One region of the Pseudomonas sp. BF-R-19 genome, then DNA from elsewhere that is predicted to be linked to it. Evidence: predicted binding sites of a transcription regulator. Region 1 holds the regulator's gene; each other region holds the start of a gene.
What was found. Region 1 encodes FliA, which starts transcription of late flagellar genes. Its sites were predicted from a motif close to CTAAAGTTTNNNNNNNNNNNGCCGNTAA; they were not measured.
Positions count from the first base shown of each region.

Region 2: KGB28_RS22110 (flagellar protein MotY) is a predicted target of FliA. The motif match lies at 3,907-3,934, and genes of this name have one in related genera.
Region 3: flgM (flagellar biosynthesis anti-sigma factor FlgM) is a predicted target of FliA. The motif match lies at 2,170-2,197, and genes of this name have one in related genera.

Region 1 covers NZ_JAHBDN010000011.1:58,102-65,158, forward strand. Annotated here, with positions in the region: gene KGB28_RS00530 (flagellar motor protein) at 1-20, opposite strand, end outside; gene KGB28_RS00535 (chemotaxis response regulator protein-glutamate methylesterase) at 20-1,150, opposite strand; gene KGB28_RS00540 (chemotaxis protein CheA) at 1,199-3,457, opposite strand; gene KGB28_RS00545 (protein phosphatase CheZ) at 3,484-4,272, opposite strand; gene KGB28_RS00550 (chemotaxis response regulator CheY) at 4,294-4,665, opposite strand; gene fliA (RNA polymerase sigma factor FliA) at 4,834-5,574, opposite strand; gene fleN (flagellar synthesis regulator FleN) at 5,571-6,401, opposite strand; gene flhF (flagellar biosynthesis protein FlhF) at 6,518-7,057, opposite strand, start outside.
Region 2 covers NZ_JAHBDN010000075.1:9,707-16,763, reverse strand. Annotated here, with positions in the region: gene grxD (Grx4 family monothiol glutaredoxin) at 1-55, shown strand, start outside; gene bfr (bacterioferritin) at 239-715, opposite strand; gene KGB28_RS22130 (bacterioferritin-associated ferredoxin) at 914-1,132, opposite strand; gene KGB28_RS22125 (peroxiredoxin) at 1,444-2,046, shown strand; gene rnt (ribonuclease T) at 2,120-2,797, opposite strand; gene pyrC (dihydroorotase) at 2,794-3,840, opposite strand; gene KGB28_RS22110 (flagellar protein MotY) at 4,000-4,905, shown strand; gene KGB28_RS22105 (argininosuccinate synthase) at 5,035-6,252, shown strand; gene KGB28_RS22100 (hypothetical protein) at 6,403-7,057, opposite strand, start outside.
Region 3 covers NZ_JAHBDN010000059.1:247,320-254,376, reverse strand. Annotated here, with positions in the region: gene KGB28_RS17370 (MFS transporter) at 1-388, shown strand, start outside; gene KGB28_RS17365 (flagellar brake protein) at 452-1,198, opposite strand; gene KGB28_RS17360 (flagella synthesis protein FlgN) at 1,292-1,759, opposite strand; gene flgM (flagellar biosynthesis anti-sigma factor FlgM) at 1,808-2,134, opposite strand; gene flgA (flagellar basal body P-ring formation chaperone FlgA) at 2,301-3,059, opposite strand; gene KGB28_RS17345 (chemotaxis protein CheV) at 3,143-4,075, shown strand; gene cheR (protein-glutamate O-methyltransferase CheR) at 4,121-4,948, shown strand; gene flgB (flagellar basal body rod protein FlgB) at 5,316-5,723, shown strand; gene flgC (flagellar basal body rod protein FlgC) at 5,727-6,170, shown strand; gene flgD (flagellar hook assembly protein FlgD) at 6,186-6,908, shown strand; gene flgE (flagellar hook protein FlgE) at 6,940-7,057, shown strand, end outside.

The DNA.
Region 1 (7,057 bases):
ATCAGGCTTAGAACATCCATCAGATACAGGCCTCGACCAGGTGCTTGCCAATGTCGTCCAGGCTGTACACCGCGTCGGCGAGTTCAGCTTTGACGATGGCCATCGGCATGCCGTAGATCACGCAACTGGCTTCGTCCTGTGCCCAGATCGAACCGCCGCCCTGCTTGAGCAGGCGCGCGCCTTCACGGCCGTCGGCGCCCATGCCGGTCAGGACCACCGCCAGAACCTTGTCGCCGTAGGACTTGGCTGCCGAACCGAAGGTGATGTCCACGCACGGCTTGTAATTCAGGCGCTCGTCACCCGGGAGGATTTTCACCGCGCCACGACCGTCGATCATCATCTGCTTGCCACCCGGCGCCAGCAGCGCCAGGCCCGGACGCAGGATGTCGCCATCCTCGGCTTCCTTGACGCTGATGCGGCAGAGCTTGTCCAGGCGCTCGGCGAAGGCCTTGGTGAAAGCGGCCGGCATGTGTTGAACCAGCACGATCGGAGCCGGGAAGTTGGTCGGCAATTGGGTCAACACTCGTTGCAGGGCGACCGGGCCGCCGGTGGACGTACCGATGGCCACCAGCTTGTAGGCTTTGCGTTTCGGCGCGGGCGACGACGCGGTGGCCGCATGCGTACGCGCAGGGATCGGTGCCGGTGCCGGACGCACGGGCGCACTGCTGCCGTAACTGCCAACGCTCAAAGGCGCAGGTGTTGGAGCGGATGCGGCCACAGGGGCCGGCGCACTGTAAGTGCTGATGCGACGATTGCTGCGCGAGATGCTCAGGATCTTCTCGCACAGCAGTTGCTTGACCTTCTCGGGGTTGCGCGAGATGTCTTCGAAATTCTTCGGCAGGAAGTCCACCGCACCGGCATCCAGCGCATCGAGGGTGACCCGGGCGCCTTCGTGGGTCAGCGAAGAGAACATCAGGACCGGGGTCGGGCAGCGTTGCATGATGTGCCGCACGGCGGTGATGCCGTCCATCATCGGCATCTCGTAGTCCATGGTGATCACGTCGGGCTTGAGGGCCAGTGCCTGATCGATCGCCTCTTTGCCGTTGGTCGCCGTGCCGACGACCTGGATATTGGAATCCGCTGAAAGAATTTCCGAGACGCGGCGGCGGAAAAACCCCGAATCGTCCACCACCAGGACTTTGACTGCCATAAACACTCCATTAGATGGAGCGAGGCCAGGCGCCCCGCTCCACCAGAATCAAATACGCCGTGTGGCGTAACGCTTGAGCATGCTCGGAACATCGAGAATCAGCGCGATGCGGCCGTCACCGGTGATGGTGGCGCCGGACATGCCCGGCGTTCCCTGGAGCATTTTGCCCAATGGCTTGATGACCACTTCTTCCTGGCCCACCAGTTGATCGACGACAAAGCCGATCCGCTGGGTGCCCACCGAAAGGATCACCACGTGGCCTTCGCGCTGCTCTTCGTGAGCGGCGGAGCGGACCAGCCAGCGTTTGAGATAGAACAATGGCAGTGCCTTGTCCCGCACGATCACCACTTCCTGGCCGTCCACGACGTTGGTGGTCGACAGGTCGAGGTGGAAGATCTCGTTGACGTTCACCAGCGGGAACGCAAACGCCTGGTTGCCGAGCATGACCATCAGCGTCGGCATGATCGCCAGGGTCAGCGGCACCTTGATGACAATCTTCGAACCCTGGCCCTTGGCCGAGTAGATGTTGATCGAACCGTTGAGCTGGGAAATCTTGGTTTTCACCACGTCCATGCCCACGCCGCGACCCGATACGTCGGAGATCTCGGTCTTGGTCGAGAAACCCGGGGCGAAGATCAGGTTGTAGCATTCGGTGTCGCTCAGACGATCGGCGGCATCCTTGTCCATCACGCCGCGTTTAACCGCGATGGAACGCAGGACGTTCGGGTCCATGCCTTTACCGTCATCGGAGATCGACAGCAGGATGTGGTCGCCCTCCTGCTCGGCTGCAAGAATCACCTTGCCGCCACGGGACTTGCCCGAGGCCTCGCGTTCTTCCGGTGACTCGATGCCGTGGTCGACCGCGTTGCGCACCAAGTGGACCAACGGGTCGGCCAGGGCCTCGACGAGGTTCTTGTCGAGGTCGGTTTCTTCGCCGACCAGTTCCAGGTTGATCTCTTTCTTGAGCTGGCGGGCCAGGTCGCGAACCAGGCGCGGGAAGCGCCCGAAGACTTTCTTGATCGGTTGCATCCGGGTCTTCATGACCGCGGTTTGCAGGTCGGCGGTGACCACGTCGAGGTTCGACACGGCCTTGGACATGGCTTCGTCGCCGCTGTTGAGGCCCAGGCGGACCAGGCGGTTACGCACCAACACCAACTCGCCGACCATGTTCATGATCTCGTCGAGACGCGCGGTGTCGACGCGTACGGTGGTCTCGGCTTCGCTCGCCGGCTTTTCCGCCGGTGGCGCGGCCGGGGCACGCGCAGCAGCCGGTGCAGCGGCAGCAGCCGGCGTTTCGGCTTTTGGCTCGGGTGCCCTGGTCACCGGTTTCGGCGCCGCAGCCTTCGCGGCCGGCGCGGCAACGGACGTGTTCGATCCGCTGGCAACCGTCGCGGTGCCGACTTCGCTGAACTTGCCTTTGCCGTGCAACTCATCGAGCAGCGATTCAAATTCGTGATCGGTGATCAGATCGCTGCCGACCGCTGCGGCGGCTGGCGCGGCAGGTGCTGGCACGCAAGCAATGGCCGACTCCAGTGCCTCGACAGCAAAGTTACCCTTGCCGTGCAGTTGGTCGAGCAGTGCTTCGAATTCGTCGTCAGTAATATCGGAACTGTCGCCTGCCGCTTTCGGTGCTTCTGGCGCAGCCGGCGCCGGGACCACTGCGTCAACGGCGAACTGGCCTTTACCATGCAGTTGATCGAGCAACGACTCGAATTCGGCATCGGTGATTTCATCGCTGGCAGCGGCATTGCTGGCAGGCGCTGGAGCCGCCGCCGGCGCCTCGGCCTGCGCCTTGACGGCGTTCAGCGAGTCCAGCAGTTGTTCGAATTCGGTGTCGGTGATGTCGTCGGAATCGGTTTCGACCACCGGTTCTTCAATCACTTCGGCGACGGGCGCAGGCGCCACTTCGTCAGCCGATTGCGGCTCGGCCAGACGGGCCAGCGCCGCGAGCAATTCAGGTGTCGCAGCGGTGATCGGACTGCGCTCGCGGACTTCGCTGAACATGCTGTTCACCGCATCCAGCGCTTCGAGAACCACGTCCATCAGTTCCGAGTCGACGCGCCGCTCACCCTTGCGCAGGATGTCGAACACGTTCTCGGCGATGTGGCAGCACTCCACCAGCTCGTTGAGCTGGAGGAAGCCGGCACCCCCTTTTACAGTGTGAAAACCGCGAAAAATTGCATTGAGCAGATCCGCATCATCCGGACGGCTTTCCAGCTCGACCAGTTGCTCGGACAGTTGCTCTAGAATCTCGCCGGCCTCAACCAGGAAATCCTGAAGGATCTCTTCATCGGCGCCGAAGCTCATTAAGGGGGTGCTCCTAACAGGTCTACCTAAAATCCAAGGCTGGATAGCAAATCGTCCACATCGTCCTGACCGGACACAACGTCTTCTCTTTTATCGGCATGAATCTGCGGACCTTCACCCTGAGAGAGATGTTTTTGTGGATCTTTTTCAGCAAGCATCGCTTCACGGTCATGTTCGATGCCCGCAAAGCGGTCCACCTGGCTGGCCATCAGCACGAGCTTCAGCAGGTTGCTTTCAACTTCGGTGACCAGCTGGGTCACACGCTTGATCACCTGCCCTGTGAGGTCCTGGTAATCCTGGGCGAGCAGGATGTCGTTGAGGTTGCCCGACACCGCGCGATTGTCCGTGCCGCTGCGCACCAGGAACCCGTCGACCCGCCGGGCCAGTTCACGAAACTCTTGCGCGCCGACTTCGCGACGCATGAAGCGCCCCCAGTCCGCGCTCAACACCTTGGCTTCATCCGCCAGGCCATTGACCAGCGGCGTGGCACTTTCCACCAGATCCATGGTGCGGTTGGCCGCGGCCTCGGTCAGCTTGACCACATACCCCAGGCGCTCGGTGGCGTCGGTGATCTGCGACACTTCTTCGGCTTGCGGCATGTGCGGGTCAATCTGGAAATTGACGATCGCGCTATGCAGTTCGCGAGTGAGCTTGCCCACTTCCTGATACAGGCCGCGGTCACGGGTCTGGTTGAGCTCATGGATCAATTGCACCGCGTCGCCGAACTTGCCTTTTTCAAGGCTGGCGACCAATTCGACGGCGTGTTTTTTCAGGGTCGACTCAAAGTCGCCCAATGAAGTTTCGTTATTGCCCATAGCTCCCCCGTGGCGCACTCATCAACCGATGCGTTCGAAAATCTTCTCGATTTTTTCTTTCAACGCCTGGGCCGTGAAGGGTTTGACCACATAGCCGTTAACGCCGGCCTGGGCCGCTTCGATGATCTGCTCGCGCTTGGCTTCAGCGGTCACCATCAGCACCGGCAGGTGCTTGAGCTTTTCATCGGCACGCACGTGGCGCAGCAGATCGATACCGGTCATGCCAGGCATGTTCCAGTCCGTTACCAGAAAGTCGATGCTTCCGCTGTTGAGCACCGGAATGGCGGTAGTGCCATCGTCGGCCTCGACGGTGTTGGTGAACCCAAGGTCACGCAGCAGGTTCTTGATGATCCGCCGCATCGTTGAGAAGTCATCAACGATGAGGATTTTCATGTTCTTGTCCAATTCGACCTCCAAGCAGTCTTAAACGCGCCCAGCACCTGGACGCGCCATTTCAATCAATCCGGCAAAGCACTCGATGACTGTCTGGAGCACAACAGATCGCGACCGGCGCAGTTCAACACCACACCGGCCTCGTTCGCAGTGTCCCCCACACTGCCTTCAGCGCGCTCGCCACTCCCCCAAACGCCCCCGCAAACGGGCCGCGCACTGGCTGTGTAACTGGCTGACCCGAGATTCGCTGACCCCCAGGACCTCACCGATTTCCTTGAGGTTCAACTCTTCGTCGTAGTACAGCGCCAACACCAGTCGCTCACGCTCCGGCAAATTGGCAATCGCATCTGCCAGCGCAGCCTGGAAGCGTTCATCTTCCAGATCGCGTGACGGTTCGATATGAGCACTCGCGCCATCCTCGTGCAGCCCTTCGTGTTCGCCGTCTTGCAACAGATCGTCGAAACTGAACAGCCGGCTGCCCAGGGTGTCGTTCAAAATCCCGTAGTAATCGTCGAGACTCAATTGGAGTTCGGCCGCAACTTCGTGATCTTTAGCATCACGACCGGTTTTCGCTTCAATCGAGCGAATGGCGTCGCTGACCATGCGCGTATTGCGGTGAACCGATCGTGGCGCCCAGTCCCCCTTGCGCACTTCATCGAGCATGGCGCCGCGGATTCGAATGCCCGCGTACGTCTCGAAACTGGCGCCTTTGCTGGCGTCATATTTGGTCGACACTTCAAGCAGGCCGATCATCCCGGCCTGGATCAGGTCTTCGACCTGGACACTGGCCGGCAGGCGCGCCAACAAGTGGTAGGCAATGCGTTTAACCAGCGGCGCGTAACGCTCGATCAGCTCGTACTGCGCATCACGCGCCGATTTTTTGTAGAGGTTGTAACCGCTTGCCGTCATAGAACCGGTCCTGCTGTCTGCTGCACGAGGCGCTCGACGAAAAACTCCAGGTGCCCGCGCGGGTTGGCAGGCAGCGGCCAGGTATCGACCTTCTGTGCGATGGCCTTGAAGGCCAGCGAGCACTTGGAACGCGGGAAGGCCTCGTAGACGGCGCGCTGCTTCTGCACGGCCTTGCGCACGCTTTCGTCGTAGGGCACCGCACCGACGTATTGCAGGGCGACGTCGAGGAAGCGATCCGTCACCTTGGTCAACTTGGCGAACAGGTTGCGCCCTTCCTGCGGGCTCTGGGCCATGTTGGCCAGGACCCGGAAGCGGTTCATGCCGTAGTCACGGTTAAGCAATTTGATCAAAGCGTAGGCGTCAGTGATCGAGGTCGGCTCGTCGCACACCACCAGCAGCACTTCCTGGGCTGCGCGAACGAAACTGACTACCGAGTCACCAATGCCCGCCGCGGTGTCGATCACCAATACGTCGAGGTTGTCGCCGATATCGCTGAAGGCCTGGATCAGGCCGGCGTGTTGCGCGGGGCTCAGATGCACCATGCTCTGAGTGCCGGATGCGGCCGGAACGATACGGATGCCGCCGGGTCCCTGCAGCAGTACATCGCGCAGTTCGCAGCGGCCTTCGATCACATCGGCCAGGGTACGTTTGGGTGTCAGGCCCAGCAGAACGTCAACGTTCGCCAGTCCCAGGTCGGCGTCCAACAGCATGACGCGCCGGCCAAGCTCAGCCAGAGCCAGGGACAAGTTCACTGACACATTAGTTTTCCCGACGCCACCTTTGCCGCCGGTCACCGCGATCACCTGTACGGGATGCATGCTGCCCATGTTATTTCTTTACCTTGTCTTGCATAGACGGAGGCCACATTACTGGCTGCGCGTTCACAAACGGAACAATGCATGGCAGACCATCGATGTAGGTACAAAAACTGTTCATTTTTACCTCAGCCAACCTGCTTGGTCGGGCTGTGGTAGATGTCAGCGAACATGTCAGCCATGGCTTCTTCGCTGGGTTCTTCCTGCATTTGCACGCTCACGGCGCGACTGACCAACTGGTGACGACGCGGCAGATGCAAATCATCCGGGATCCGCGGGCCATCGGTCAGGTAAGCCACCGGCAACTCATGACTGATGGCCAGGCTCAACACCTCACCCAGACTAGCCGTTTCATCCAGTTTAGTCAGGATGCAGCCAGCGAGCCCGCAACGCTTGTAACTATGATAGGCGGCGGTTAGAACCTGTTTCTGGCTGGTGGTTGCCAGGACCAGATAATTTTTCGAGCGGATGCCACGACCGGCCAGGCTTTCGAGCTGCATGCGCAAGGCCGGGTCGCTGGCCTGCAGGCCGGCGGTATCGATCAGCACCACGCGCTTGCGCAGCAAGGGTTCCAGCGCCTGCACCAGGGACTGGCCCGGATCGACGTGGGTCACCGGCACATTGAGAATGCGCCCCAGGGTCTTGAGCTGCTCCTGGGCACCGATGCG
Region 2 (7,057 bases), on a different contig from region 1:
GAGCCTGATCAAGGACGCCGCTGCCAAGGCCGCTGCTCCAAAGACCGAAGCCTGATTCGCTTTTGTGGGAGCGAGCCTGCTCGCGAATGCGGTCTGCCAGTAACTGAGATGTTGACTGACACGACCCCTTCGCGAGCGGGCTCGCTCCCACAGGGATTTCGGCCAGTGGCATAAAAAAAGCCCCGCCACTCGAAAGAGGGCGGGGCTTTTTATTGCATCGAGATTAATGGCGTAGAACTTACTCGTCTTCGCCCATCTGCGATTGCAGGTAGTTCTCAAGACCCACTTTATCGATCAGGCCCAACTGGGTTTCCAGCCAGTCAATATGTTCTTCTTCGGACTCGAGAATATCTTCAAGCAGTTCACGGCTACCGAAGTCGCCAACTGTTTCGCAATGTGCGATGGCTACTTTCAGATCGGCATGGCCGATTTTCTCGATACGCAGGTCGCACTCCAGCATTTCCTTGGTGTGCTCGCCGATGTGCAGCTTGCCCAGATCCTGGACGTTCGGCAGGCCTTCAAGGAACAGGATGCGCTTGATCAGCTTGTCCGCGTGCTTCATCTCGTCGATGGATTCGTGGTATTCGTGCTTGCCGAGCTTGTTCAGGCCCCAATCTTCATACATGCGCGCATGCAGGAAATATTGATTGATCGCGACCAGCTCATTGGCAAGGATCTTGTTGAGATGCTGGATGACTGTAACGTCGCCTTTCATGATGGGGTCCTGCCCTGTATTAGCTGTCAATAGAGCAGAGTTTGAGCCGGGTATTTAATAGTGTCAAACCTAAGTTATTGAAACTTAAATGAAAATTAATCGGAATAAGAATGTTTGTGTTCCGCGTCTAGAGCATAACTAGTTGATTTTGAGGCATAAAAAAACCGGACATATGTCCGGTTCTTTGAAATTCGATATTTAAGCGGCTGTAAATTCTGCTGGAAAAGGAATTGCAGCCTGGGCCGATTGCAGTTTGGTCAGGGTCTCGCGGACCACTTCCTTGGCGAGGCAGGCACATTTGCCGCACTGACTGGCAACGCCGGTAGCCACACGGACTTCCTTGTAGCTGCAGCATCCTTCATAGATCGCATCGCGGATTTGACCGTCGGTGACGCCAGTGCAGAGGCAAACATACATAAGGAAGGTCCGTCGCTGATTGTGACTCAATTGCGATGGATCTTAATGTTAACGAGAATGATTGTCAAAGTGGTTTCAGAGCACTTTTCGCCATAAGCGGGTATGGCTGACGAACGGTCGGCCTGGCAAATCGGTGATATAAAACCGTCGGGGATTTCATCGTACGGGGAAAAAACAGCTAAGCCAGCTCAAACACGCGGTGTATGATGGCCGGTCTTTTGCGACCGGGGATCGTGTCACAGGGCTGTCGCCTCAGGGTGGCAGGCTGATGCGAACCCTGTTTCTCACGCTATTACACCAGGAGATATCCAATGAGCGTACTCGTAGGCAAACAAGCCCCTGACTTCACCGTACCGGCCGTACTCGGCAATGGCGAGATCGTTGACAGCTTCACCCTGTCCTCGGCGATCAAAGGCAAATACGGCCTGGTGTTCTTCTACCCGCTGGACTTCACCTTCGTTTGCCCGTCCGAGCTGATCGCTCTGGACAACCGCATGTCTGAGTTCAAGGCACGCAACGTTGAAGTGATCGCTGTTTCGATCGACTCGCACTTCACCCACAACGCATGGCGCAACACTCCAGTGAACAATGGCGGTATCGGCCAGGTTCGCTACACCATGGCTGCCGACATCAAGCAGGACATCATGAAGGCCTACGACGTTCAGTCCGCTGAAGGCGTGGCTTTCCGTGGCGCTTTCCTGATCGACGACAAAGGCGTTGTCCGCTCGCAGATCATCAACGACCTGCCACTGGGTCGTAACATGGAAGAGCTGATCCGTCTGGTCGACGCTCTGCAATTCCACGAAGCGCACGGCGAAGTCTGCCCTGCCAACTGGAAAAAAGGCGACAAAGGCATGAACGCTTCGCCAGAAGGCGTTGCGGCTTACCTGACCGAGCACGCTGCCGCTCTGTAAGGCACGCTCCAGGTACAAAAAAACCGGCCATCGAGGCCGGTTTTTTTATGGGCGGGATAACGCCGGGAGGGGATCAATCGTTGAAGTCTTCCCAGCCACCCATCTGTTTCCAGCGATTGACGATGCCGCAGAACAGCTCTGCCGTCTTCTCGGTGTCATAGCGAGCCGAGTGAGCCTCGCGACCGTCAAAGTCGATGTCCGCTGCCTGGCACGCCTTGGCCAGCACGGTCTGGCCGTAAGCGAGGCCGGCGAGCGTTGCGGTATCGAAACTGGAGAACGGGTGGAACGGATTGCGCTTCATGTCCAGCCGCGCAACCGCTGCATTCAGGAAGCCCAGGTCGAAGCTGCTGTTATGCCCGACCAGGATCGCCCGTTTGCAACCATTGGCCTTCAGGGCCTTGCGCACGCCGCGGAAGATATCGTTCAGGGCAGACTCTTCACTCACGGCCATGCGCAGCGGGTGATCGAGCTTGATCCCGGTGAATTCCAGGGCAGCGGCTTCGATGTTTGCGCCTTCGAACGGCTCGACACGGAAGAAGTAGGTGTGATCCGGGTAAACAAAACCCTTTTCATCCATGGCGATGGTGGTCGCAGCGATCTCCAGCAAGGCATCGGTGGCCGAATTGAAGCCACCGGTTTCTACGTCGACGACAACCGGCAGGTAACCACGGAACCTGGCCGCCATTGGATGACGAGGGCCGCCTCCGCCGCCATTGCCTTCCAGTTCGTCGTCGAAATGGTCTTCACTCACGCGTGTTCCTCCAGCAGGCGCCAGCGCAGTTTTTCACCGGCGCGCAGCGGGATAACGGTCAGCTCGCCAAATGGCAGGCTGGTCGGGGCGGTCCACTCTTCGCGGACCAGGGTGATGCGATCGGTGTTGGCTGGCAGACCATAGAACCGAGGGCCGTTGAGGCTGGCGAAGGCCTCGAGTTTGTCCAGCGCATTGCGCTGTTCGAAGGCTTCGGCGTACATCTCGATGGCCGCATAGGCGGTGTAGCAACCGGCGCAACCGCAAGCCGCTTCCTTGGCGTGCTGGGCGTGGGGGGCCGAGTCGGTGCCGAGGAAGAACTTCTCGCTGCCGCTGGTGGCAGCGTCGAGCAGGGCTTCCTGGTGGGTGTTGCGCTTGAGGATCGGCAGGCAATAGAAGTGCGGCCGAATCCCGCCCACCAGCATGTGGTTGCGGTTGTACAGCAGGTGGTGAGCCGTGATGGTCGCGCCGACGTTGGCCGAAGCCGAGTTGACGAACTGCACGGCGTCCGTGGTGGTGATGTGTTCGAAGACCACTTTGAGGGTCGGGAAACGCTCGACCACACGGCGCATGTGCTCGTCGATGAAGATTTTTTCGCGGTCGAACACATCGACATCGCCCCGGGTGACTTCACCGTGGACCAACAACGGCATCCCGACTTCGGCCATGGCCTCGAGTGCAGGGAAGATCTTGTCGATGCTGGTGACGCCAGAGTCCGAGTTGGTGGTCGCGCCGGCCGGGTACAGCTTGGCGGCGTGAATGAATCCGCTGGCCTTGGCCTCGCGAATTTCTTCAGGCTGGGTGCGGTCGGTCAGGTACAGGACCATCAGTGGCTCGAACAGGCTGCCGGCCGGGCGGGCAGCGAGAATCCGCTGGCGATAGCCGTCGGCTTCGGCCGCGTTGCGCACCGGTGGAACCAGGTTGGGCATGATGATGGCGCGGCCAAAGGTGCGCGCGACATCCGCGACGGTATTGGTCAACACGGCACCATCGCGAAGATGAATATGCCAGTCGTCGGGACGCAGCAGGGTCAGGCGGTCGGACATGAGGGGATTCCAGGCGGGTCAAACTCAAGGGAATGCTACCGGAAAAGACTCTTGCAGGCACTCGCTATCAAGTTTTGCAGGAAGCTTCCGATATCCAACAGGTATGCCGTAAACATGTGTGTGTCTGTCTTTTTGTTGTAGAAGCCAGTGGAGCCTCCCGTGCGCCAGCGTTTTTTAGCCTTGCTCAGTGTGTTTGCCAGCCTTCCCGCGATGGCGCTCACTTTCCAGACCCGTCTGGAGAACATTGAGTGGACGGTCGAGGGTGACAAGTTCGAATGCCGCCTGACTCAGCCGATTACCGACTTCGGTTCGGGCGAGTTCGTGCGCCGTGCCGGCGAGCAGGCGACGTTTCGTCTGAAAACCTACAACCCGATGATTGGCGGCGGTTCGGCGACGCTGCTGGCCGCTGCCGCGCCGTGGCAACCCGGGCGTGACGATATCAACCTGGGCACGGTGAGAATCGGCAGTGGCAACGTTTTGTTCAACAGCTCACAGGTTCAGGCCGGACGACTGATCAGTGGCCTGATGGACGGTCGCAGTCCGGTGGTTCGCCATTCCTCGGGGGATGGTCGGGTGTCGGAAGTGCGCTTGCTGCCGGTCAGGTTCACCAAAGCGTTTGCCGATTACCAGAGTTGTGTGGCGAAACTGTTGCCACAGAATTTCGAACAGGTGAAGCAATCCGAAATCGGCTTCCCCGGCGGCGGAATCGAACTCGACAGCGCCGCAAAAGCCAAACTACAGGTGATGCTGGAGTACATGAAGGCCGATCCGACGGTCAATCACATCGAGCTCGACGGTCACTCCGACAACAGCGGCAACCGCCTGACCAACCGCGACCTGTCGCGGCGCCGAGCCCTGGCAGTGCTGGAGTTCTTCAAGGCCAACGGCATCCAAGAGTCGCAAATCACCCTGCGTTTCCATGGCGAGCGTTATCCGGTGGCGCCTAACACCAACAACACCAACCGCGCGAAGAACCGTCGAGTAGCGGTACGCCTGGAGCGCGGAGCCCCAGCGGAACAAGTCGCCCCGCAAGCGACGAAAGCGGCCACTTCGGCCACTTCCTGATCCAGCTGTAATCGTCGCGCCCTCGACAGAATCTGTCGCTTCGTCGTCATAAGCTGTCGCGCCACTGTAAATTATTCTGTATGAGCGGTAGACTTCCCGGCTTTCCGTAGAACCCCGTGGAGTGATGGCATGGCGGACGTAAACAAGGTCGTTCTGGCGTATTCCGGCGGCCTGGACACTTCGGTGATCCTCAAGTGGCTGCAGGATACTTATAACTGTGAAGTGGTGACCTTCACCGCTGACCTGGGGCAGGGCGAAGAGGTCGAACCTGCACGCGCCAAGGCTCAGGCCATGGGCGTCAAAGAGATCTACATCGACGACTTGCGCGAAGAGTTCGTGCGCGATTTCGTTTTCCCGATGTTCCGTGCCAACACCGTTTACGAAGGCGAGTACCTGCTGGGTACTTCCATCGCTCGTCCGCTGATCGCCAAGCGCCTGATCGAAATCGCCAACGAAACCGGCGCTGACGCCATTTCCCATGGCGCCACCGGCAAGGGTAACGACCAGGTTCGTTTCGAGCTCGGTGCGTACGCCTTGAAACCTGGTGTGAAAGTGATTGCCCCTTGGCGCGAATGGGACCTGCTGTCCCGTGAAAAGCTGATGGATTACGCCGATAAGCACGGGATCCCGATCGAGCGCCACGGCAAGAAAAAGTCCCCGTACTCCATGGATGCCAACCTGCTGCACATCTCCTATGAAGGCGGCGTGCTGGAAGACACCTGGACCGAGCACGAAGAAGACATGTGGCGCTGGACCGTTTCCCCGGAAAACGCGCCAGACAAGCCGCAGTACCTGGAACTGACCTACCGCAACGGCGACATCGTCGCGCTGGACGGCGTCGAAATGACTCCGGCCACCGTGCTGGCGACCCTGAACCGTATCGGTGGCGAACACGGTATCGGCCGTCTCGACATCGTCGAGAACCGCTACGTGGGCATGAAGTCCCGTGGCTGCTACGAAACCCCTGGCGGCACCATCATGCTGCGTGCTCACCGTGCGATCGAATCGATCACCCTGGACCGCGAAGTGGCTCACCTCAAAGACGAGTTGATGCCCAAGTACGCCAGCCTGATCTACACCGGCTACTGGTGGAGCCCTGAGCGTCTGATGCTGCAACAGATGATCGATGCGTCTCAGGTCAACGTGAATGGCGTTGTGCGCCTGAAGCTGTACAAGGGCAATGTGATCGTCACTGGGCGCAAGTCCGACGACTCGCTGTTCGACGCCAACATCGCGACCTTCGAAGAAGATGGCGGCGCGTACAACCAGGCGGATGCAGCGGGCTTCATCAAGCTCAATGCCCTGCGCATGCGCATTGCAGCGAACAAAGGCCGGAAGCTGTTCTGAGACCTTTGAAATCGTGATGGATACCTGACCTCGTCCTCGACGAGGTCAGGTACCTGAAAACGGGGTGTGACGCCAGTTGCTACGTTGTCGGGTGTTTTCGTTTGCGCTGATGATTTCCTGTTTTTCTCCTTCTCGATGGTCTGACCTGTACTACACGTTGTTGTTCGCCGGTTGCCCGGCCTGATCAATGACCGACAACCTGTGCGAGTCCAGATTGTAGGCAACATAAAAGGCGGCACTGCGCTTGTTGGCCTGCTTTGAATGTTTAAGCGCACTGGCTTTCAGTAAAATCTCCGAAACGGCACAAGTGACAAACAGAATCACGTACGCCGTCTTTTCCCGTGGCCTCTGGAGGTTTTCCAGCAGCGCTCCAAACTCGACCTCCTTGCTCATCCACCGTGCATCCACGATGTACAGGTCTTTTATAAGTTCCGGTAACTGAAGCTGATGTTGAACAGAGACAGAGGTTTGCAGACCAATCTCGGTTGGCGGGTCCTGTGCGCCGCAGGGCGTTCGAGCTGACTGCCGGTCATTCGTTGAGGTTTCCAGGGCGGGATTCTCAGACGACTTCCCGGACGCTTTTTTTTCCGGCCGCCCGGCATCATCCATGACCTTCATGAAGTGTTTTCCCTTTTCAAAGTCGGAGGGCGCATAAAGGGATTTGTAGTTGAAGTTGAGTGTCGCGAAAAAAAGCAAAAGTAAATAAAACGGAAAGCTGATCAGAAACCAGACATAGAGTTCTCTTTCCTCTTGGTCGAGGAAGGGTAGAGAAACGGCTGCCGAAGTTTCAGAGAGTGCTGCAAAT
Region 3 (7,057 bases), on a different contig from region 1:
GGCGATGTTGCTGGTGACCTATGGCGTGGGTGCGAGTATCGGGCCGCTGGTGGCGGGCGTGCTGATGAAGCTGTTCGGCAGCCAGATGCTCTACGCGTTTTTCAGCTTCTTTGCGTTGGTACTCGTATGGCGAATTCGTCCGAAAGCGGTGACCAACCTGCATCAGGTGGACGATGCACCGCTGCATCACGTGGCCATGCCGGACAATATGACGAGTTCGCCACTGGTGGCGGCGCTGGATCCGCGGGTCGATGAGCAGGTGGTGCAGGATCAGATGTGCAACCCGGTGAATCCGGAGCCGTCAGCCGAACCTGAATCTGAACCCGATCAACCGCCAGAAGACCCTGATTCGGGGCGCGAGCAAAGCTTTACCGAGGCCAGGCCTTAAAATCGGGGCACAAAAAAACGGGTAGTCACCGCAAGGGGCTGCCCGTTTTTTGTTGACGCTCTATCAGATGTCGTCTTTGTCGAAGCGACGTGCTTCGCGTTGCAACTGATAGACGAAGCGCTCGACCTGACGCTGCACCAGCCCGCTCATGTTGTGGAAGCGAACACCGGCGAAGGTGGTGGAGATCTTTTCTTCGAAGTGCAGATAACGCAACTCGACTGGCGCGGTCATCTTGCCAAAGGGCAGTTCGGCGCTGAAGCGGTCGTACACCTGACCCAGTTGCAGGCTGCCAGTGATGTCGCCGTCGAAGCGCAGTTTGCAGCCGGTAGCGGAAATATCCAGCAGCTTGCCGCTGATGGGGGCCTTGAGCTTTTCGCCGTCGAGGTTGACGTTGACCAGTTGTGCCAGTTTCAGCGCGGCGCGGAACGCATTGCGGCGCTGGTGGTACACCACTTCATCGGGCAGGGCACCGCGATAGCAGCGGCTGCCAGCGGATTCGTCGATGTTCAACCGGCCGGTGCTTTCCCAGGCAATGCGTACGCCTTCGTGGAAGCCTTCGACCCTGAATGGCTCGCCCGCCAGCAGGTAGCGCTCGCCATCACGGGGGATCATTTCGTCCAGGGCAATCATGTTGCTGTCACGGTCAAGGTCCACCAGATAGCTCTGGAAGCGCTGGCTGCGCTCGTGGAACGTGATGATCAGCGGGTCATGGCTTTCGAGCAGCTGGCGCAGGTTGCTGGAGATTTCCAAGGGCGTGGAGAGCACCTTGGGTGGCTGCGGAGCATCGTCCACGGATAAGGCATTGGACACGGTTAATCAATCTCCAGACAAAATTTGACTACGGCAGGATAGCAGTTTGCCAGTATGTTGCGTGTCTTGATAGAGCGGGGGGCATTGACCGGCTCATGCCTGACTGAGCGGGCGTGGCTTGGCACGCTTGGAGAATGTTCCGCTGGCATCGTAAAGCGCCGGGGTTTCACCGCCGGTGAGGATTTTCAGCTGGGTGGCCGTAGCGGCCTGCTGAGTGAGGATCGACTGGCCGTTGTTGGCGTTGATGGCCTGGCACTGGGCCAGGAGATCGGTCAGCACGTCACTTTGCGCCAGCAACTGCTCGCCAATGCTCGACTGGCCGGCCAATTGCTCCAGACCGCCACGGTTGGTCGGCAGGTTGAGGCTGGCGAGGATTTCACTGCGCTTGCGGCCATGCTGTTCGAGCAAAACGACCAATGCCTGTTTCTGCGCCAGGATGTTCTCGAGCAATGGCATGTCGCGGCCATGCAAGGCGAGGGATTCGGTCTGCAGTAACTCCAGCAGGTGTTGCGCCGGGGCAAAGTCGTCGGTGATCAGTTGCAGTAGATGAGTGTCGTGCATGGCTGGCCTTGGGTTTTAAGCGTCCAAAAGCCTGGCGCCGGCGGTGGCCTAGCGCTGGGCTTCGAAGTTGAGCAGTTTGCTGGCTACACGGTTGCTGTCGACTTTATAGCTGCCATCGGCAATCGCTGCTTTCAACTCGGCCACGCGGGCGTTGTCGACGGCAGGCTGATCGCGCAGCTTGTCAGTGACCTTTTGCAACTGTTGAGCCTCATTGCTGAGATGTACCGATTCCCCGCTTTTGACGGTACCGGCCTGCTCGGCCGCGGACTCCAGCGGCGCGGATTTGCCGGCCTCGGCACTTTCCTTGCTGGCGCTGGTACGTGTACTGCCCGTAAGGGACGAGGAGCTGTTCAAACGGCTGAAATCGATGACCATGATAAAAACCTCTGGGAATTTGGACGCTTGCCATGGTTTCGGCCATTCCCTGGAAAACTTTAGGCCCATTTATCAATGAACCTTGCGCGCGCCAGCGCTTGCCGTGCCTGGAACACAGTCTAGGGAACAGCCGCGGCAAGCGCCACATTCTGATGAGCAGAGCGCCTTACATGGACACTTCCACCTGCCCCGGCGCCATGACCTGCGCCTTGATGACTCGCTGGGAGTTGAGGTTTTTCACCCGGATCTGTTCGCTCAGGCTGCCATTTGACAGCGCTTCGCCCGGCATGCGCACGCTGAGCGTACCGCTGCGGGCGGTAATCACCACCTGATCACCCTTGCGGATGACCTCGGCCTGTTCGATATGCACCAGGGTAATCACCTGGTCGGCGACCATTGGTCGGGTCAGTCGTTGCCCGATCGCCTGATCGAGGGAGGTCAGGTAGCCCTGGCTGGTGAGGCTGATATCGCGCTCGCGCAGGACCACATCCCCAGGCTCGACAATGGCGGCGCGGCGCAGTGGCCGGGCGCTGGTGACGACATCGCGAAACAGGCGGATTTGAGCGGGCACGAAGACTGTCCAGGGGGAAACGCCCTCGCAGCGGACCTTGACCGTAACCCGTCCCAATGGCTTGGGACTCTCAAGCGTTGCTGTCAATTCCCTGTCGCACATGGGCATGTGCATGCGCGGATCGAGCGGGTTGACCTGGATCTCGTAGCGACCTTCCGTTTGGCTGGTAGCCAGATAGTCTTCTACGGTGAATTCAAGAAAGCCCTGAGTGACGCCGATAAGCATGTCAGGCAAGGTAACCGCGTCAGCAAGGGCAGGGCTGCCAGCGTTGAACAGGCAAACAGCCGCCAGCACGCCGAGCAATTTTTGGCAGGGTGTGATCAGGCGTCGGAAAAATGTCGGTTCTGTGTTCATAACGATTAAAAAAGCAAGCGCCGTGCCGTTTAGTGATGAAGGCGCGTCGCAACAACACTTGGCGTTGGTGTAGGAGTCTGGGCATGGCGGGTGTAATGGATTCGGTAAACCAGCGCACGCAACTGGTGGGGCAGAATCGCCTTGAGCTGTTGTTGTTCCGTCTCGACGGCCAGCAACTGTACGGGATCAACGTGTTCAAGGTTCGGGAGGTGCTGCAATGCCCCAAACTGACGCTGATGCCCAAGTCCAGTCCTGTCGTGTGCGGCGTGGCGAACATTCGGGGGGCGACCATCCCGATCCTTGATCTGGCGATGGCGACTGGCTCCGGTGCGTTGAAGGACAAGCACAATCCGTTCGTGATCATCACGGAGTACAACACCAAGACCCAGGGTTTCCTGGTCCGCTCGGTGGAGCGCATCGTCAACATGAACTGGGAGGAGATCCATCCGCCGCCCAAGGGCACCGGGCGCGATCACTACCTGACGGCGGTGACGCGGGTCGATAACCAGCTGGTCGAAATCATCGACGTCGAGAAGGTGCTGGCGGAAGTGGCGCCGACACCGGAAGCGATTTCCGTGGGCGTGGTGGATGTCGAAACCCAGCACAAGGCGCTTTCGTTGCGCGTGCTGACGGTCGACGACTCATCGGTGGCGCGCAAGCAGGTCACGCGTTGCCTGCAAACGGTCGGCGTCGAAGTGGTGGCGTTGAATGACGGTCGGCAAGCGCTGGACTACCTGCGCAAACTGGTCGACGAGGGCAGGAAGCCGGAAGAAGAGTTCCTGATGATGATCTCCGACATCGAGATGCCGGAGATGGACGGGTACACCCTGACGGCGGAAATTCGCAACGACCCGCGCATGCAAAAGCTTCATATCATCCTGCACACTTCGTTGTCGGGGGTATTCAATCAGGCGATGGTCAAGAAGGTCGGTGCCGATGACTTCCTGGCCAAGTTCCGTCCTGATGACCTGGCATCCCGGGTAGTCGACCGGATCAAAGCAGCAGATATCAGCTAGGGGTTCGCACCCCTGGCAGTCAACACGATTTAAGAGGCGGCATCATTGTCTACGGGTAATTTGGATTTCGAACAGTTCCGGGTATTCCTGGAAAAAGCCTGTGGCATTTTGCTCGGTGAAAACAAGCAGTACCTGGTCTCCAGCCGTCTCAACAAACTGATGGAACAGCAAGGCATCAAGTCTTTGGGGGAGCTAGTTCAGCGTATGCAGACCCAGCCGCGCAGCGGTTTGCGCGAGCAGGTGGTGGATGCCATGACCACCAACGAAACCCTGTGGTTTCGTGACACCTACCCGTTTGAAGTCTTGAAGAACAAGGTACTGCCCGAGGCGATCAAGGCCAGTCCCGGCCAGCGCCTGCGCATCTGGTCGGCGGCGTGCTCGTCGGGCCAGGAGCCGTATTCGCTGTCGATGTCCATCGACGAGTTCGAGCGTGTCAACCTGGGCCACTTGAGGATGGGCGTGCAGATTGTTGCCACCGACCTGTCCGGTACCATGCTGAACAACTGCAAGACCGGCGAGTACGACAGCCTGGCCATCGGCCGCGGTTTGTCACCCGAGCGCCTGCAGCGTTATTTCGACCCGAAAGGGCCGGGGCGCTGGGCGATCAAGGCGCCGATCAAGAGCCGGGTGGAATTCCGTTCCTTCAACCTGCTGGACAGCTACGCGAGCCTCGGCAAGTTCGACATCGTGTTCTGCCGCAACGTGTTGATCTACTTCTCCGCCGAGGTGAAGAAGGACATCCTGTTGCGTATCCACAGCACGTTGAAGCCGGGCGGTTACCTGTTCCTCGGTGCTTCCGAAGCGTTGAACGGTTTGCCGGATCATTACCAGATGGTCCAGTGCAGCCCGGGGATCATTTACCAGGCGAAGTGATTCGCTGGTGTCATCAAAAAACGGGAGTCCTCTGGGGCTCCCGTTTTTTTGTCCGCAATATCTCCCCCACACACCACAAATCCCCCTGTGGGAGCGGGCTTGCTCGCGAAAGCGTCTTGTCAGTCAGTACTTGTTTTTCTGACACACCGCTTTCGCGAGCAAGCCCGCTCCCACAGTTGTTAGGTGGTGTTCTCGAAAGTGGATCAAGCGGCAGAAAAGCGGCATCCGGCGGAAAACCGTTGCCGCTTTTCTGGCATTGCCGCGTTGCCATGGCCGGCAAAGCCCCGGTTTCCGGGGTTTTTTGAATTGGCATGGGGCTTGCTAAGTTGATCCTACGAAAAATCAGGTCACCCGAAGGTTTCCCGACATGAGCATCAGCTTCGATAAAGCGCTCGGTATCCACGAACAAGCCCTGGGCTTCCGCGCCCAGCGTGCCGAAGTCCTGGCCAACAACATCACCAACGCCGATACCCCGAACTACAAGGCTCGGGACCTGGACTTCTCGAAAGTGCTCGCCGAGCAGAACGAGAAAACCAAAAGCGGCACCTTCGCCTTGAACATGACCAACAGCCGTCACATCGAAGCTGAAGGCCTGGGCAATGGCGACGAGTCGTTGCTGTATCGCACGCCGATGCAACCGTCGATCGACCAGAACACCGTGGACGCTCAGCTGGAACAGTCGAACTACGCGGAAAACGCGATCGGCTTCCAGGCCAGCTTCACCCTGCTCAACAGCAAATTCAAAGGGCTGGTGTCAGCCCTGCGCGGAGAGTAAGCCATGTCTCTATCCAGTGTTTTCAACATTGCCGGTAGCGGCATGAGTGCGCAGACCACGCGCCTGAACACCGTCGCTTCGAACATCGCCAACGCCGAGACGGTCTCGTCGAGCATCGACCAGACCTACCGCGCGCGCCACCCGGTATTCGCCACCATGTTCCAGGGCGGCCAGAGCGGCGGCAGCGACTCGTTGTTCCAGAGCCAGGATGCCGCCGGCCAAGGCGTGCAGGTGCTGGGTGTGGTCGAAGACCAGAGCAACCTCGAAGCGCGCTACGAGCCGAACCATCCGGCGGCCGATGCCAAGGGTTATGTCTACTACCCGAACGTCAACGTGGTGGAGGAAATGGCCGACATGATTTCCGCGAGCCGTTCGTTCCAGACCAACGCCGAAATGATGAACACCGCCAAAACCATGATGCAGAAGGTCCTGACCCTCGGTCAGTGATAAGGGGCGACTCAGATGAGTGTTACCGATTCCACCAGTGGTTTGAGCCTCAACGACATCCTGGCCAACTCCTCGATCAAGACCAACACCACGACTGACGGCCTCGTGTCGGCAACCGGCAGCGCCACGGGCAACCAGGCCCTGGGCAAGGATGCATTCCTGCAGTTGCTGGTGACCCAGCTGAAAAACCAGAACCCGCTGGAGCCCCAGGACAATGGCGCGTTCGTGGCCCAGTTGGCGCAGTTCAGCAGCCTGGAAGGCATCACCACGCTCAACAGCACCGTGAGCGGCCTGGCCAGCAACTACAACTCGTCCCAGGCCTTGCAGGCATCGTCACTGGTGGGCCGTTCGGTCATCGCGCCGGGCGACAAGGCCGTGGTCGATACCACCAAGAGCCTCAGCGGCACGGTGGTGGTTCCGTCTTCGGTGGCGTCCGCCACCCTGAAGATCACCGACGCCGACGGCAAGACCGTGCGCACCATCGACCTCGGTTCGCAGAAGGCCGGCAACGCCAGCTTCATCTGGGACGGCAAGAACGATGCGGGTGAGACGGTACCTGCGGGCACCTACACCTTCGGCGCCACGAGCACGATCGATGGCCAGTCCGTCGCGTTGATCACCAACCTGCCCGCCACCGTCAACAGCGTGACCATCAGCCAGACCGGCGGTGAGTTGATGCTCAATCTGGCCGGGCTGGGCAGCGTTGCCCTGTCCAAAGTACAAACCATTGGTATGTAGAGCCGACTAACACGGCACAAAGGAGTGGATGATGTCTTTCAATATCGGCCTTAGCGGTCTCTATGCAGCCAATAAACAACTGGACGTGACCGGCAACAACATCGCCAACGTCGCGACCACCGGTTTCAAATCGTCCCGCGCAGAATTCG